2 regions of the Xanthomonas sp. NCPPB 3442 genome follow, and region 1 is predicted to be linked to the other one. Evidence: predicted binding sites of a transcription regulator. Region 1 holds the regulator's gene; the other holds the start of a gene.
The links. Region 1 encodes FliA, which starts transcription of late flagellar genes. Its sites were predicted from a motif close to TAAAGTTTNNCNNNCNNNGGCCGATAA; they were not measured.

Region 1 (7,883 bases):
GGTGGACGCAACGACGCCGGCACCCGATATGCGCCAGAGCCTCTACATGGCCGACCAGCAGAATGCCGTGCACGCCTACGACCAAGCGCAGTCGCAGGCCGCACAACAGGCGCCTGCGCCTGGACGTTAGCAACCAAATAACGGTTCCAGGTTCACTTCCACGTCGCCAAATCATCGCGCCCATGCCTGCGCGCGTAGCGGCATAGATCGGCAGCGATGCTGGTAGTGAAACGACAACGGCCGCAGTACGCGGCCGTTGTCATTAGATCAGGCAACCAGGATCGTCTTGACGATTCCCGATTCCCGATTCCCGATTCCCGATTCCCGATTCTCCCAATCCCGATTCCCGATTCCCGATTCCCGAATCCCCAACCTCAATGATCGCTGGAGCGCAATCCATCCACATCCAGGATCAGCGCCATGCGGCCGTCGCCGATCAGGGTGGCGCCGGCGTAGCCGGGCAGGCCGCGCAGGGCGCGAGGGAGTGGTTTGATCACCACTTCCTCGCGGCCGCGGACCTGGTCCACCACCAGGCCGAAGCGGGTTTCGCCGGCCTGCAGCAACACTACGGTCAGCAGCGGCGGTTGTTCGGCCGGTACGCCCAGCCAGCGGCGCAGGTCGATCAGGGGCAGGGTGTGCGAGCGGCGGTCGAGGACGGCGCGGCCGTCGAACCAGCCCAGCGAGGTTTGCGGTGCATGCAGCACTTCCACCACGCGCGCCAGCGGCAATGCGTAGACCGCTTCGCCGGCCTGCACCAGCAGGGTCGGCAGAATCGCCAGGGTCAACGGCACGCGGATCATGAAGCGGCTGCCGCGGCCCAGTTCAGACTGGATCTGGATCTGCCCGCTGAGTTCGCGGATACGCGACTGCACCACGTCCATGCCGACACCGCGGCCGGAGATGTCGGTGACTTCCACCTTGGTCGAGAAGCCCGGCATGAAGATCAGATGCAAGCACTCGTCGGTGCTCAGACGCGCGGCGGCTTCGGCGTCGATCAGGCCCTTGTTGCGGGCGATTTCGCGCAGGCGCTCCGGGTCGATGCCGGCGCCGTCGTCCTGGATTTCGATGCTGACGTAGTCGCCTTCCTGCTGCGCCGACAGGCGCACATGGCCGCTGCGCGGTTTGCCGGTGGCTTCGCGCAGGGCAGGCGATTCGATGCCGTGGTCGATGGCGTTGCGCACCAGGTGCACCAACGGGTCGGCGAGGGCTTCGACCAGATTACGATCGAGCTCGGTTTCGGCGCCGATCAGTTCCAGCTCCACTTCCTTGGACAAGGTGCGCGCAACATCGCGGGCCACCTTGGGGAAGCGTGCGAACACCTTGCTCACCGGTTGCATGCGGGTGCGCATGACCGCGGTCTGCAGGCGTGCGGTGGCGATGTCCAGGGTGCTGACCGCGCGGTCCAGTTCTTCGTCGCGCAGGCGGGTGCGCAAGGTCTTCAGCCGGTTGCGCGAGAGCACAAGTTCGCCGATCAGGTTGACGATGGCGTCCAGGCGCTTGGTGTCCACGCGCACGGTCTGTTCGGCTTCGGCGCCGGTCTTGGCGGCGCCCTTGCCGGCCGCCTTGGGGGCGGGCGCATGCGCATCGTCGCCGTGTGCGGCGGCAGCCGGCTTGGCCGCGGCCGCCTGCGGCGCGGCCTTGACCGCCGGCGGGGCGCTCTTGGCGTCGAACTGCGCGATCAACGTGGCCGGTGCGTGCGGCACGGCTTCGCCCGAGCCCATGGCATCCAGCATGGCCTGCAGATAATCCAGCGATTGTTGCGCGGCATCGAAGTGATGCGCCTGCAGCACCGCCTGGCCCGAGCGCGCCATGCCCAGGGTTTCTTCAGCGGCGTGGCACAGCTCCACCATGGGCTTGATCGCCAGAAAGCCGGCGCCGCCCTTGAGCGTGTGGAAGCCGCGGAACACCGCGTTGAGCTGGTCGGCTTCTTCTGGCGCCTGTTCCAGCGAGACCAACTGTTCGCCGAGGCGATCCAGGATTTCCTGGGCCTCGACGATGAAATCGGCAGCAATATCGTCTGGAACAGCACTCATGGTTACAGCCCCAATCCGGACAGCAGGTCGTCGGCATCGTCCTGCGACACCGCGTGACGGTCCAGGCCCTTGACTGCAGGACCGGCAAGACCGCCGTCGTCTTTCTTCGGTTCGATGTTCTTCGGCGGCAGGCCGAGCGCACCGAAGCCTTCATGCACGCGCCGCACGATACCGGCCACGCGCCGGATGATCTGGCCGCTCAGGTCCTGGTAGCTCTGCGCCAGCGACAGCTCGGTCAGGTTGTGGCGCATCTTTTCCAGCAGCGCGCCCTGGTCCTGATTGAGCCCGCCGTTGCGCAGCTGGTTGGCTAGCTCGCGGCATTCTTCGACCAGATCCAGCGTGCGATGGCTGGCCTTTTCGGTCATTTCCACCACGTGGTCCAGACGCGAACAGGCATCGTCCAGTTCGCCGGCTTCTTCGGGGATGGTGGGCAGCTCGCCCAGCGCCTGGCCGAGTTCGCGGGCGAGCCGGCTCAGGCTCTGCATCATCGGGCGCGTGCGCAGGGCGGCGAGATGATCCACCTCGCGACGCCAGGCGACCTGGTCACCGCTTTCCAGTGCATCGAGTGCGTTCTGCAGGCGCTCGATCAACGCGGCACGTTCGGCATCGGTTTCCATGGTCGCGTTCATCAGGCGGTCGCCGCCAGACGTTCGAACACCTTGCCCAACTTTTCTTCCAGCGTCTGGGCGGTAAACGGCTTGATGATGTAGCCGTTCACGCCGCACTGGGCCGCTTCGATGATCTGCTCGCGCTTGGCTTCGGCGGTCACCATCATCACCGGCAGGTGCTTGAGCTTGGCGTCGGCGCGGATGTTGCGCAGCAGGTCGATGCCGGTCATGCCGGGCATGTTCCAGTCGGTGACCACGAAATCGAACGGGCCGGCACGCAACGCCGCCAGGGCGCTGTTGCCGTCTTCGGCCTCTGCGGTGTTGGTGAAGCCGAGATCGCCCAACAGATTCTTGACGATACGTCGCATCGTCGAGAAGTCGTCCACGATCAGGATCCGCATGTTCTTGTTCACATCAAGCTCCTAACACGAAAAATTACGCGAAAAATTCAGTCGTCGACTTCGACGCCGGCATCGGCCAGTTCGAAGACTTTGAGGCGGCCACGCAAACGCACCACCGCCTGGCCATGGATCTGGCACACGCGCGATTCGCTGACGCCCAGCACGGCGCCGATTTCCTTCAGGTTCAATTCCTGTTCGTAGTACAGCGACAGCACCAGCTGCTCGCGCTCGGGCAATTGGCCGATGGCCTTGCCCAGCTCGCGACCAAATTCGCCACGCTCCATCATCTGCTGCGGGTTGGGGCCACCCTTGGCGGTGGTGTCCAGCTCGCCGTGATCTTCGATGCGCGATTCCAGGCTCAGCACCTGGCCACGTGCGGCATCTTCCATCAGACGCAGGTAATCGGGCAGCGGCATTTCCATCGCGGCGGCCACTTCGGTGGCGGCGGCGGCGCGGCCGGTGTTCTGTTCGATCTTGCGCACGGCGGCGGCAGCGTCGCGGGCGCGGCGGTGCACCGAACGCGGCACCCAGTCGCCCCTGCGAATCTCGTCGATCATCGAGCCGCGGATGCGGATCGAGGCATAGGTTTCGAACGAAGCGCCCTGTTCGGAGTCGTAGCTGCGCGAGGCTTCGATCAGGCCGATCATGCCGGCCTGGATCAGGTCGTCCACTTCCACGCTGGCCGGCAGGCGCGCCGCCAGATGGTGGGCGATGCGGCGGACCAGGTCGGCGTGCTGGGTCACCACGTCGTTGGCGTTGTTGCGCTGCACGGCGCGGTACTGCGCGCTGGCCGTGGTTGCGGTAGCGGTGCTCATGCGGCCACTCCCCGTTGGATGATGCGTTCGACAAAGAACTCGACGTTGCCGCGCGGCACGGTCGGGGCCTGCCAGCGCGAGGTACGGCGTGCGATTTCGGCGATGGCCTGCGCCGACGGACTGGCGGGGTAGGCCTTGATGACCGGTTGCTGGCGCTGCACCGACAGGCGCAGCCAGTCGTCCTGCGGCACATGGCCGAGATAGTTCAGCGACACATCGCCGAGGAACTTTTCGCACACGCGCGAGAGCTTGTCGTACAGCAAGCGACCTTCGTTGGGGTCGCGCACCATGTTGGCGATGATCTGCAGGCGGTCCACGCCGCGTTCGCGCGAGAGCACCTTGATCAGCGCGTAGGCGTCGGTGATCGAGGCCGGCTCGTCGCAGACCACCACCACGGTGTCCTGGGCGGCCTGGCAGAAGGTCAGCACGCTGTCGGTGATGCCGGCGGCGGTATCGATGACCATCACGTCCAGGTCGCGTTCCAGTTCGGAGAACACGTTGACCAGGCCGATGTGTTGGGCCGGGGCCAGTTCGGCCATGTGGCGGCGACCGGAGGCGGCCGGCACCACCAGCACGCCGCCGGGGCCTTCGATGATGACTTCATCGAGCGTGCAACGGCCGGCAATCAGGTCGGCCAGGGTGTACTTGGGCGCCAGGCCCAGCACCACGTCCAGGTTGGCCAGGCCGAGGTCGGCGTCCAGCAGCAGCGTGCGTTTGCCCATGTCGGCAAGCGCCACGGCCAGGTTGGCGGAGATGTTGGTTTTCCCCACGCCGCCCTTGCCACCGGTCACGGCAATGGTGCGCACCGGGCCCAAAGGCTCGGGACGGGTCGCCGACAGGGGGAAGGCGTTGGTCAGCTTGGCGTATTCACGCGACTGCATGGTTGTGCTCCGGAGTACAGGGCTTATCGGCAGCGCGCCGCAAATCTTCAAGGCGAAGAACGAGACTGGCGGCATTGGCGCGGTGCAGGTCGTCAGGGACCCGCTGTCCGTCAGTCACCCAGGTGATGGGCATTTGGTGGTCGACCACCACCGACAAGGCGCTGCCGAAGCGGCCGGTCTCGTCGAGTTTGGTCAGCACCACGCCTTGGGGCTTGGCGTGGGCGAAGCGGCGTACGACCTCGTCGAGGTCGGAAAAATGGGCGTTGGCAGGCAGTACCAGCAGCGAGGTGACCTGCTGGGCGGCACGCAGCCAGTTCAGCTGGGCGGCCAGGGCGCGGTCGCGCTGGCCCATGCCGGCGGTGTCGATCAGCACCAGCTTGTAGTCGCGCAGGCGCTCGAGCAGGTCCAGCAGGCTTTCGGCGCTGTCGGCCTCGTGCACCGCGATGCCGAGCTGGCGGCCGTAGCTGTGCAGCTGTTCGCGGCCGCCCACGCGCTGGGTGTCGGTGGTGACCAGGGCCACGTCGCGCGGGGCGTGCTGGGCGGCAAAGCGCTGGGCGAGCTTGGCGATGGTGGTGGTCTTGCCGGCGCCGGTCGGGCCGACCAGGGCGATGACGCCGCCACGTTCCAGCGGGTCGACCGGGGACACTGGCAACCGCTTGGACAGCAAGCCCAGCATCAGGCCGCGGCCACGGTGCAATTCGGTATCGGCCGGGATCTGCAGGGCGATATCGCGGGTCAGGCCGGCGTCGAAGCCGTAGTCGTCCATCAGTTCCAGCGCCTGGGCGCGCACCGGCGAGCCACGCAGGCGCTCGTCGGTGAGGCGGTTCATTTCGCGCTCGATCATCTGCCGCATCAGCGCCAGCTCACCGCGCAGTTGCTTGAGTTCTTCGTCGTTCTGCGGGATCGGCGCGGCCGCCACCGGCACTGCGGCCAGCGCAGCGGGGGCGGGCGGGGCGACCACGATCGGCGGCAGCGCGGCCGGCGGCAGGATCTGCGGAAGGGCGTCGTCCAGATCGAAGTCGGCTTCGTCGGCGAAGGCGTCGTCGTCCTGGCCTGCGGCAGCAAACGCCGGGGCGGTGACCGTTGCCGCCGCGACCGGCGCGGGCGCCTGCACCGCCGTGGCCGGGACGGCCGGGCGCTGCACCGGGGCCGTGGTCAAAAAGTCGGCGAACAACTGTTCCGGTACGGCCGACAGCGCGTGTTCCTGGCGCGGCGCGGCGGTGACGGCAACCGCGTGGGCGAGTGCCTGGGCAGCGGGCGAAGGAATGCTGGCGGTACGCACCGGCGCGGCGACCGGCGCCTGGCGCGGCACGCTGACCGGCTGGCGCAGCGCCATGGCGGCAATCATGTCGTCGGCGGCGCTGGCGACGCGCTGGCGCTGGCTTGCCTCGGCGTCGGCAGACGGCTTGAGCAGGGCGTGCACCGGTGCAGCGGGCTTGGCCGGGGCTTGCGGGGCAGGCGCCGGCTGAGCGGGAGCCTGCTGGTGCTGTGCGGTGGCCGGGGTGTCGGAGCGCGCGGTTTCCAGGGCGCGCTGCACGAGCTCTTCGTCGTAATTGCTGGCAGCGACGATCTCGATGCCTTCGGCGGTGCGACGGTTGGACAGGATCACCGCGTCCGGGCCGTGTTCTTCACGCACCATGCGGAATGCGGTGCGCATGTCCGGGGCGACAAAGCGTTTGATCTTCATACGAAGTGCCTCCAGGAACGGGACCCGCCGGACGCCGGACGGGTGTGCGATGAATGTGGGTGTGTTGCCAGCGTCATGAGTTGCCTGTCCCGTTCGTTCGTCCAGTTCCGCAGCGGTGGTGCTGGCTGTGGTCTCGGCAGAGCTAATGCATGCGGTGTGCCAAAACGCGGTGCCAGGGTTCCGGCGCGGGGCGCCGGAGCATCAGGGCGGGGTGGGCGCTGTGCGTCTGGCCCGGTTGGAAGGTGTCAAGTCACTGAATCGATTGACGTTTTTCCGGGGCGGTGCGGCGCTGGCGTCTTTCTGCGGACCGCTGCACTCGCAGGCCGGACGTCTAGCCGGGCGCATCGGGAACGCCTCGCAGCGGCCAGCGCCATGCAATCGATTGGAGATCCGGGCCGGTGGCGGCTTTCCGACGCCGGGTGCGGTGGTCGGTTGCGGCAGGTATCCATCGCTGGCTGGCATGTCGGCCGGGCACGGGAATGGCTTGGTAGGAGCGCACTTGGGCGCGACGGGCTGTCCGGTAAAGGCGGTCGCGCCCAGGTGCGCTCCTACGGTGGTGTCGGGGCGGATGGCATGTTTCCCGGTCGCCTTGGATGTCGTAGGAGCGCACCCGGGCGGGACTGGCCGTCCCGGCAAGCCCGGCTGGGGATGGGTGCGTTGTGGTTGGGCGGTCTCAGCTGATCGTGCCGACCAGCTTCAGGCGCTTGTCTTCTGGCACTTCGCTGTAGGCCAGCACCGACAGGCTGGGCACGCTGTGGCGCACCAGACGGGCCAGTGCGGCGCGCACCTGTCCGGGCACCAGCACCACCGCCGGTTCGTTGCGGGCTTCCTGCTTGCCCACGCAATCGGCCAGGCTCTGGTGCAGGCGTTCGGCCAGCCCGGGCTCCAGCGCCACGCCGTTGCCGTGGGTGGATTCCTGCAGGACGCGCTCCAGCTGCGGGGCCAGGGTGAACACCGGCAGCTCGGCCGACATGCCGGCGATCTCCTGCACGATGAAGCGGCCCAGCGAGGTACGCACCGCGGCGGTGAGGGTGGCCGGGTCCTGGCTATGCGGGGCGTGTTCGACCAGCGCTTCGACAATCTTGCGCAGTTGCCGCACCGGAATCTTCTCGATCAGCAGGTTCTGCAGCACGCGCACCACCACCGACAGCGGCAGTGCCTTCGGGGTGAGGTCTTCGACCATCTTCGGCGCGGTCTTGGCCAGCGTGGCCAGCAATTGCTGCACTTCTTCATGGCCGAGCAGTTCGGGCGCATGCTCGCGGATCAGGTGCGACAGGTGGGTGGCGACCACGGTCGCCGGGTCGACCACGGTGTAGCCCATCGATTCGGCATAGGCGCGCTGGTGCGGCTGGATCCAGGTGGCGTCCAGGCCGAATGCCGGGTCCTTGCCGGGGATGCCGTCGAGCTGGCCGAGCGCACCGCCCGGGTCCAGTGCCAGTTCGCGATCGGAATAGATTT
Region 2 (7,883 bases), 2.2 Mb from region 1:
ACCAGCGGCACCAGCGCAGTGATGCCGAGCGCGCCGCCGAATACGTGATAGGGCGTGACGTAGGCGAACTGGGTCAGCAACACGGTGGAATCGATCCGCGGGTTGTCGAACACCGGGATATCGTTGCCACGTGCGTCCTTGATGGCATCCAGCGCGTTGTGCCGCAGATAGGTGACCACCGCCAAGCCGGGCGTGGTGCTGGTAAAGCCATCCAGGAAACTGGTGCCCCCGGTATTGATGCCATTGGTCAGCGCCGCGCTCTGTGGCGCATTTTGCGCAGGCGCCGCACCCGCTGCCAGGCATGCCGCCAGGCCGAGCAACGCGCGCAGCCGCCAGCCTGCTGCCACACCCGCACCACGCATCACCGATGATCGAATCACTGCAGATATCTCCAGCGTTGGGAAGCAACAGCGGTGCGTGTCACATCAGCGACGGCAGGCAAGCGCGCGCCCCGCGCGACGCACAGCACGTGCCGTGGAAACGTTCGTTGGGAATGGCTGCCGGGCGGCAGGCCGCCGACCGAGGCGGGTTACGGCGTGTCCAGACGGTCCAGACGGTCCAGGGCGCGCAACAACGGTGCTTCGCTGGAACCGAGCACGGCACTGAGTTGCTGTTCCATGCGCAGCACTTCGGCCTCGGCGGCGGCCAGGAGCGCGGCACCGGCCGCGGTCAGCGAGAGGTGCTGCATGCGCCGGTCCTGCCGCCCACGCACCTGCCGCAGCAGGCGACGCTTGACCAGCCTGGCCACCACGATCGCCAGATTCGGCGGCGACACGTGCAGCACATCGCCGATCTGGCGCTGGTTGATGCCAGGGTTGCCATCCACCAGCATCAGCAGCGAGAAGTCGACCGGCTTGAGGTCGAAGGCGGCCACGCACTCCTGGAACATCCGCCGCACCATCAACTCGGTGCGGGTGATGCGATACCCCAGCAACCGCAGCAGCCGCGCCTGATCCACCGTGGTGACGGCATCGGGCAAGGGTGCAGCAAGAGCGGTGACGGGCATGGCGGTTCTCGCGACGGGGGCAGCGGGCGGACCGGTACGCGCAATGCGCCGCATCCGCAACGCCGATCCACGGCGTGCACCGCATTGTAGACGCCACCGGGCCTGCCGATGTGGACAGGCACGCCGCGGGTGCGTCAGCCCCGACGCCCCGCCACGCACGCAGCCTGCAGCGGCGGGCCAGCGCTGCGGCTGACGGGGGGCGACGGTGATCCGGGCAAGGCTGAGACATGGTTCCGGCCGGCAAGTGATTGCGTTCCGGAATAGTTATTGATCATAACTACATTGCCAAGCTGCAGCGCAGCATGGTCGCGTTCGCTAGCGGGGTGGCGCTTCTGTGCAAGGAGTGTCGCGGTGATCGGCGCGCATGACGCACCGCGCGCATTGCCGCGGCGGCTGCCGATTCAACGCCTGTATAGCCCGTCTAGGGCAGCCAGAGCTTTTCCAGATCGCGGAAGCCCCATTCGGCAGGGCTTTCCATCTGCGCAATGCGGTCATGGCAGTCCGGACGCGACAGGTCGATGTCCTGCACCAACACGTGGCTGCGCAACTTGGCCGAATAGAACACGCGCACCTTGGGCTTGAGCAGCGCATCGGGCGTCTGTTCGATCACCACCGCAAGTTTTTGCGACTCCAGCCGCACCAGCGAGCCGACCGGATAAATCCCCAGCCGGCGCACGAAAGCCTGGAACACCACCGGGTCGAAATGGCCCTTCCAGGACGCCATTTGCTTGAGCGATTCGGCCGGATCCCAACCGCGTTTGTAAGGGCGGTCCGAGCTGATGGCGTCGTAGACATCGCAGACCGCACCCATGCGCGACATCAACGAAATATTCTCGCCCACCAATTGATTCGGATAGCCGCTGCCATCCATCTTTTCGTGGTGATGCAGCGCGATTTCCAGCACCACCGCGTTCTGCACGCCGCCGGCCACCAGCAGCCGATGGCCATCCAGCGGATGCTGGCGCATGATCTCCATTTCGTCGTTGGTGAGCCGGCCGGGCTTGTTGAGAATTTCCAACGGTGTCACCGCCTTGCCCATGTCGTGCAGCAGGCCGCCCATCGCTGCTTCCACCACCTGCGATTCGGGCAGGCCGAGCTGGCGCGCCAAACCGCTCATCAGCCCGGCCACGGCCATCGAATGCAGATAGGTGTAGTCGTCGGCGGTCTTGAGCCGCGCCACGCTGATCAAGGCCTGCGGATGCCGCAGCACCGAGTCGTTGATGGCTTCCACCAGCGGCATGGCCGCTTCTGTGTCGACGGTGCGCCCCAGCCGCACATCGCGGAACATCGCCTCGACCATGTCGCGGCCGTCTTCGAAGATGCGGCGTGCGCGTACCACCTCCGCTTCGATGCCGACCTGGGCGGTCACGCTGTTGGTGCGCACGCTACGCGGCGCGGCGGCAGGCTCCGGCGGTTCGGGCGCAGCAGGCGCCGGGCTCGGCGGCGCGGCTGGTTCGGCGGACACGCCAGGGGGCGCGGGCGCCTCCACATCCAGCCCGCGCGCGGTATCGATCACCAACTGCTCGATGCGGCTGTCATGGATCTTCTCCACATCGTCGGAATCGACCAGAAACGACGTCTTCCAGAACGGATGGTGCACCCACGCGCCCAGCAGCTTGTAGACGTACATGCCGGGGCGGAGTTGATCTGAGTCGATGGTTCTGAGCATGCCGGCGCTGGTCTGCACAATGTCCAGGAAAAGTTCGCCACGACTTGGCGGTCTGCGGTGTTATCGGCACATGGCACGATTTCTTTGGCCCGCGGCCAGGTCGAGAACGGCCCGGATGTGATGCCGGACGCGGCTGTGGGCGGGCCGCTCAGCGGTTGGGCAACCGCATTGCCAGCACGGCGAGGATGGCAAACAGCAACGGCACGCTGCAGGCCAGATACAACATGGCCGGTGACCATCCGGCGTCCAGCAACACCCCGGCGCAGAACGGCGACAAAATCGCACCCAAGCGCCCCATCCCGATCGCCCAGCCCAGCGCAGTCGAGCGCACCGCAGCGTTGAAGACGATCGGGACAATGGCGTACATGCCGCCCACCGCAGCAAACATCGCTGCCCCGGTAAGCAAGGCGACGGCGAAGGCCCAGCTCAACTGCGTACTGCACAGGCCGGAGGCCAGCATCGCCAGGCCCATCAGCAACAGGGACCCGATCGTCAGGCGCGAGAGCCGCACGCACGATGCCAACCCGCTGAACAGCAAGCCGCCGCCGATGCCACCAAGATTCAACAGCACCCCGCCCGTGACGCCGTCCGTGGCCGACGCGCCGGCGGTCACCAGCAGCTTCGGCGTCCAGCTGATCACGAAGTAGAACGCAAACATCAGCGAGAAAAAGCCAAGCGCGATCAGCAGCGTGTGCCGCCGCATGGCAGCGTCAAACAGGGCCCGATAGCCTTGTGCCTGCGTGGCAGATTGCGGCGGCAGCGGCGGCAATGCGTCGTGCGGCGGCATTCCCATCCGCGCCAGCACGGCGTTGAAGCGCGCGACGGCATCGGGTGGCCGGCGCATGATCAGGAACTCCAGCGACTCGGGCAGGAATGCAAGCACCAACGGCACGCACAGCAACGATGCCACCGCCCCGAGTACGAACACCGCGGGCCACGACCATTGCTGCATCAATAGTTCGGCAATCATGCCACCCAACGTGGCACCGACCGGGTAGCCGGTCACCTGCAGCACGATGGCAGTGTTGCGCCAACGGGGGCTGGAAAACTCCCCTGCCGTGACCGCAACGCAGGCCAACATACCGCCGATACCCAGACCGGTCAGCAGCCGCAGCGCCCCGAGCTGCCACGCAGTGCTGGCCACTGCCGACATGCCCATGCCGACGGTCAGGATGGCCAGACATGCCAGCGTCAGCGCGCGACGGCCGATGCGGTCGGCCAGCGGCGCCAACCCCAGTGCGCCAAGCGCCATGCCGATCAGGCCCGCGCTGAACAGCATGCCCAGCAGCTTGCCCGACAGCTGCCAGTCTGCCGACACGTGCGGTGCGGTGAACGCCATCGCCATCACGTCGAAGCCGTCGAGCATCGTCAGCAACACGCACACCGCAACGGCTCTCCACTGAAACGGCGTCATGCGCTCCAGCACGAAATGCCCAAACGATGCAGTGTGCTGAGGCATTGGCATGTCCTGTGGTGAGAGAGGGTTGAGGCGAAGGCACTGCAGTGGCCGTTGAACGGCGCAGTGTGCGAGACCGGCTACACCGCGGTGCAGCGATGCGTGCAATCGCCGATGCGCAGTGGCTTGCGACCGCCTGCACACGCTAGCCCATTGCACTGCCGGTTCAAGGCCGATGACCGCAACGCTGTGCGCTTATCGGAAATGCGCCAACACACTTGGCCAGCGCTGCGATGTCTCCGGATGCACCGCGTGACGTGCTGCCCGCGGCTTTGGAATCTCTGGCGACGCGACACACTCCATTGCACGTCGGCCCACCCGGCCACCTCTGCCAGCCACCTCGCACACATTGCATCCGTGCGTTGGTGACTGCAGCCCGGTGCGCTGCCGCAGCGGCAACCGCAGCGCAGGTATCATCCGCAGCGTGTCCGCAGTGGGCGGCACGCTGACCTGACGGAGATGCCGTGACCCCGATTCGCTCCTTTTTGCACCACACCCCGCAACTGGGCGCCCGCGTTTACGTGGATCCTGCCTGCACCATCATCGGCGAGGTGAGCCTGGGCGATGACGTCTCGGTCTGGCCGGGCACCGTGATTCGCGGCGACGTCAATCATGTGCAGATCGGCGCGCGCACCAACGTGCAGGACGGCACCATCATCCACGTCAGTCACCACAGCCCGTTCAACAAGGCCGGCTACCCCACCGTGATCGGCGAGGACGTCACCGTCGGCCACGGCACCATCCTGCATGCCTGCACCATCGAAGACCTGTGCCTGATCGGCATGGGCGCCTGCGTGCTGGATGGCGCAACGGTCAAACGGTATGGCTTTGTGGGTGCCGGCGCAGTGGTGGGCCCGGGCAAGGTGGTGGGCGAAGCCGAGTTGTGGCTGGGCAATCCTGCACGCCTGGCGCGCACGCTCAGCGACAAGGAAATCGAAAGCCTGCATTACTCCGCGCAACATTACGTGCGGCTCAAGGATCAGTACCTGGGCGCCTCACCCGCCGGCTGAGCCGCAGCACCGGCGCACCTGTCTGGCGCGGGCGCGACGGTACCAGGTGCGCGCGGCTACGGCTGCGTGGCGTGCTCCAGTGCCGTCAACATCGCCAGCGCCTGGGCGCGCGATTCACCGCACATGTCCTGGGACGGGCGCAGGCTGGTGCAGACCGCCGGCCGCGTCGGCAGGCCGAACAGGCGGCAGCGGCCCTGCCCGTCCAGTTGCACGCACGGCACCCCCGCCGGCTTGCCGTGCGGCATGCCGGGAATCGCCGAACTGATGGATGGGGCGATACAGCAGGCCGCGCAGCCAGCGCGGCAGGGGATGTCCATGTGCATGCCGCAGTGTAAACCGCCGCCACCTCCCGGCAGCGGCGGCGCTGCCGGCTAGCGGGGCGGAATGTAGCTGGACAGACGTACGTCGAAGAATGCCTGTACGGCGGCGAGATTGGCCTTGGCCTGGATGTCCGCACCCACGTCGCGGCTCATGCCCAGCACGTCGTCGTCCGGCCACCCGGGGCCGAAGCACCATTGCGTGCTGGGAATGTTGTAGGCCTGCAGATGCGCCAGCATGCGCGTGGTGGCGATCTCCGCGCTGCGATTGCCTGCCGGATAGCCGTGCTCGCCCAGGTAACCGCGCTTGCCGGCCTGCTGCAGCGCTTCGATAAACGGGCTGACCATGTTGATGCCGGTATCCGGCTGGATCACCTCGTTGCGCCCACCGGGGCCAATCCAGTTGCCGCCCCCGCTGCCGTTGTTGTCGAGATAGTTGTGCGCCTCGTACACGATACGATCGTACGGGTCCGGGATGTCGAACAGGTCCATCGAATCGTCCTGCCAGCGCCGGGCGCTGGCATAGCCGTTGCCGCACACGAACACGAAATGGTTTCGATCGCGGTCGATGATGGCCTTGGAGCAGGCGGTGGCGGTCTTCTGCCAATGTGCGGCCATCGACAGTACGCTGCCATCGGCGTTGCGCTCGGCGCCCTGGTACGGCTCGTTCATGACGCCCCAGCCGAACACCGCCGGGTGCTGCTTGAACCGGTTGACGAGACGCGCCCACAGATCCGGCAAGCCGGCGTCGTTGTAGAGCGTGCACCCCGGCGTGCCGATCACCCGGTATTCGTAGAGCTTGAGCAGTTGGTCGCGACTGTCCAGATAGCCCACGTAATTGAAGTTGCGCAGCGGGTAGGTGTCGGCCCACAACCCGGCCGCCGCCAGGTCGCCGACACGGTTGCCACGCGCATCGACCACTGCACCGCTGGCATCGCGCCGATAACCGCTTTTGGCCGCCACCCGCTGCGGCAGCCGCATGTAATCGTGCAACTCCACGATGGCGCGCTTGCCGCGCGCAGCAATGTTGTCCAGCGCGTCCTGCACCTGCCTGCAGTAGCTCTCGTTCAACGGCGCGCCCTGTCCACGCGTGAAGCGCGCGGCAGTGGTCGGCAGACGGAAGAGCGGGCAGCTCCCCGCCGCGGCCACATGCTGGGCAGTGATGGCGCGGTAATGCGTGCCGATCTCGGCGTTCTCCACATAGCTATTGGAGGCCAGACCGGACAGGTTGAGGCCAGCGAACGGCAGGCTGGCGCTTTGCGCGGCCGCATGGCCTGCCCAACCGGTGGTGGCCACGACCGCAGCGCCGGCCGCGCCTTGCAGCACGCGACGGCGGCTGATGCCGCCGGCGACCGGTGGCGTGGTGGAGTGAGATGATGCCGCTGGTACGCGGCGTGGAGAGGGATGGTCGGACATGGGGCGCCTCCTGCGGTGCCGTTGGAAAGATCCTCGCCGGCGCAGCTCCCCTCGGCCGCAGCGGTCCGGTTCGATGGTGGCCGCGCCCCAGCGCCCGGATCTGCGCGCCGGTTCGCACTCCTGCCACTGCATGCCCGGACGCATACGTTTACATCGCATTACATGACAGGCAAAGGCGCCGCGCACGTGCAGCCTCGCAAGGCAATGGTGTACGTGCGGTCACTGCACGGCATGCCGGCAGCGCCCGCCGCTGCACTGCAGGTGCACGTCGGCGTGCGTGCTACCGTGCGGACCCTGCGCGTGCGGCGACGGTTGCAGCAGCAACAGTCACGACGCGCTCTAATTGCCAGCCACCGCTCGCCAATCAGCCGTCGAATTCGCCATGCCCGAGTACCGTTCCAAAACCTCTACCCACGGCCGCAACATGGCCGGCGCCCGCGCCCTGTGGCGTGCCACCGGCATGCGCGATGGCGACTTCCACAAGCCCATCATCGCCATCGCCAACTCGTTCACGCAGTTCGTGCCCGGGCATGTGCATCTGAAGGATCTTGGTCAGCTGGTCGCGCGCGAGATCGAACGCGTCGGCGGCGTGGCCAAGGAGTTCGACACCATCGCCGTGGATGACGGCATCGCGATGGGCCACGACGGCATGCTGTATTCGTTGCCCAGCCGCGAGATCATCGCCGATTCGGTCGAATACATGGTCAATGCGCATTGCGCCGACGCGCTGGTGTGCATTTCCAATTGCGACAAGATCACCCCCGGCATGTTGATGGCCGCGCTACGGCTCAACATCCCCACCGTGTTCGTTTCCGGCGGCCCGATGGAAGCCGGCAAGACCAAGCTGGCCGAGCACAAGCTCGACCTGATCGACGCGATGGTGATCGCCGCCGACGACACCGCCTCCGACGAAAAGGTGGCAGAGTTCGAGCGCAGCGCCTGCCCCACCTGCGGCTCGTGCTCGGGCATGTTCACCGCCAACTCGATGAACTGCCTGACCGAAGCGCTG

Region 2: a site for FliA is predicted at 2,736-2,762, ahead of AC1POX_RS20320 (cyclic di-GMP phosphodiesterase). Genes of this name have one in related genera too.

Annotation. Positions count from the first base shown of each region.
Region 1 covers NZ_CM161514.1:2,453,128-2,461,010, forward strand. The annotation lists gene AC1POX_RS10655 (DUF6973 domain-containing protein) at 1-130, shown strand, start outside; gene AC1POX_RS10660 (chemotaxis protein CheA) at 375-2,033, opposite strand; gene AC1POX_RS10665 (protein phosphatase CheZ) at 2,036-2,662, opposite strand; gene cheY (chemotaxis response regulator CheY) at 2,662-3,054, opposite strand; gene AC1POX_RS10675 (RNA polymerase sigma factor FliA) at 3,090-3,857, opposite strand; gene AC1POX_RS10680 (MinD/ParA family protein) at 3,854-4,738, opposite strand; gene flhF (flagellar biosynthesis GTPase FlhF) at 4,725-6,425, opposite strand; gene flhA (flagellar biosynthesis protein FlhA) at 7,099-7,883, opposite strand, start outside.
Region 2 covers NZ_CM161514.1:4,684,117-4,691,999, forward strand. The annotation lists gene AC1POX_RS20310 (SphA family protein) at 1-362, opposite strand, end outside; gene AC1POX_RS20315 (MarR family winged helix-turn-helix transcriptional regulator) at 530-1,060, opposite strand; gene AC1POX_RS20320 (cyclic di-GMP phosphodiesterase) at 1,428-2,675, opposite strand; gene AC1POX_RS20325 (MFS transporter) at 2,824-4,134, opposite strand; partial or broken gene AC1POX_RS20330 (hypothetical protein) at 4,375-4,599, shown strand; gene AC1POX_RS20335 (gamma carbonic anhydrase family protein) at 4,596-5,141, shown strand; gene AC1POX_RS20340 (hypothetical protein) at 5,198-5,386, opposite strand; gene AC1POX_RS20345 (glycoside hydrolase family 5 protein) at 5,513-6,874, opposite strand; gene ilvD (dihydroxy-acid dehydratase) at 7,257-7,883, shown strand, end outside.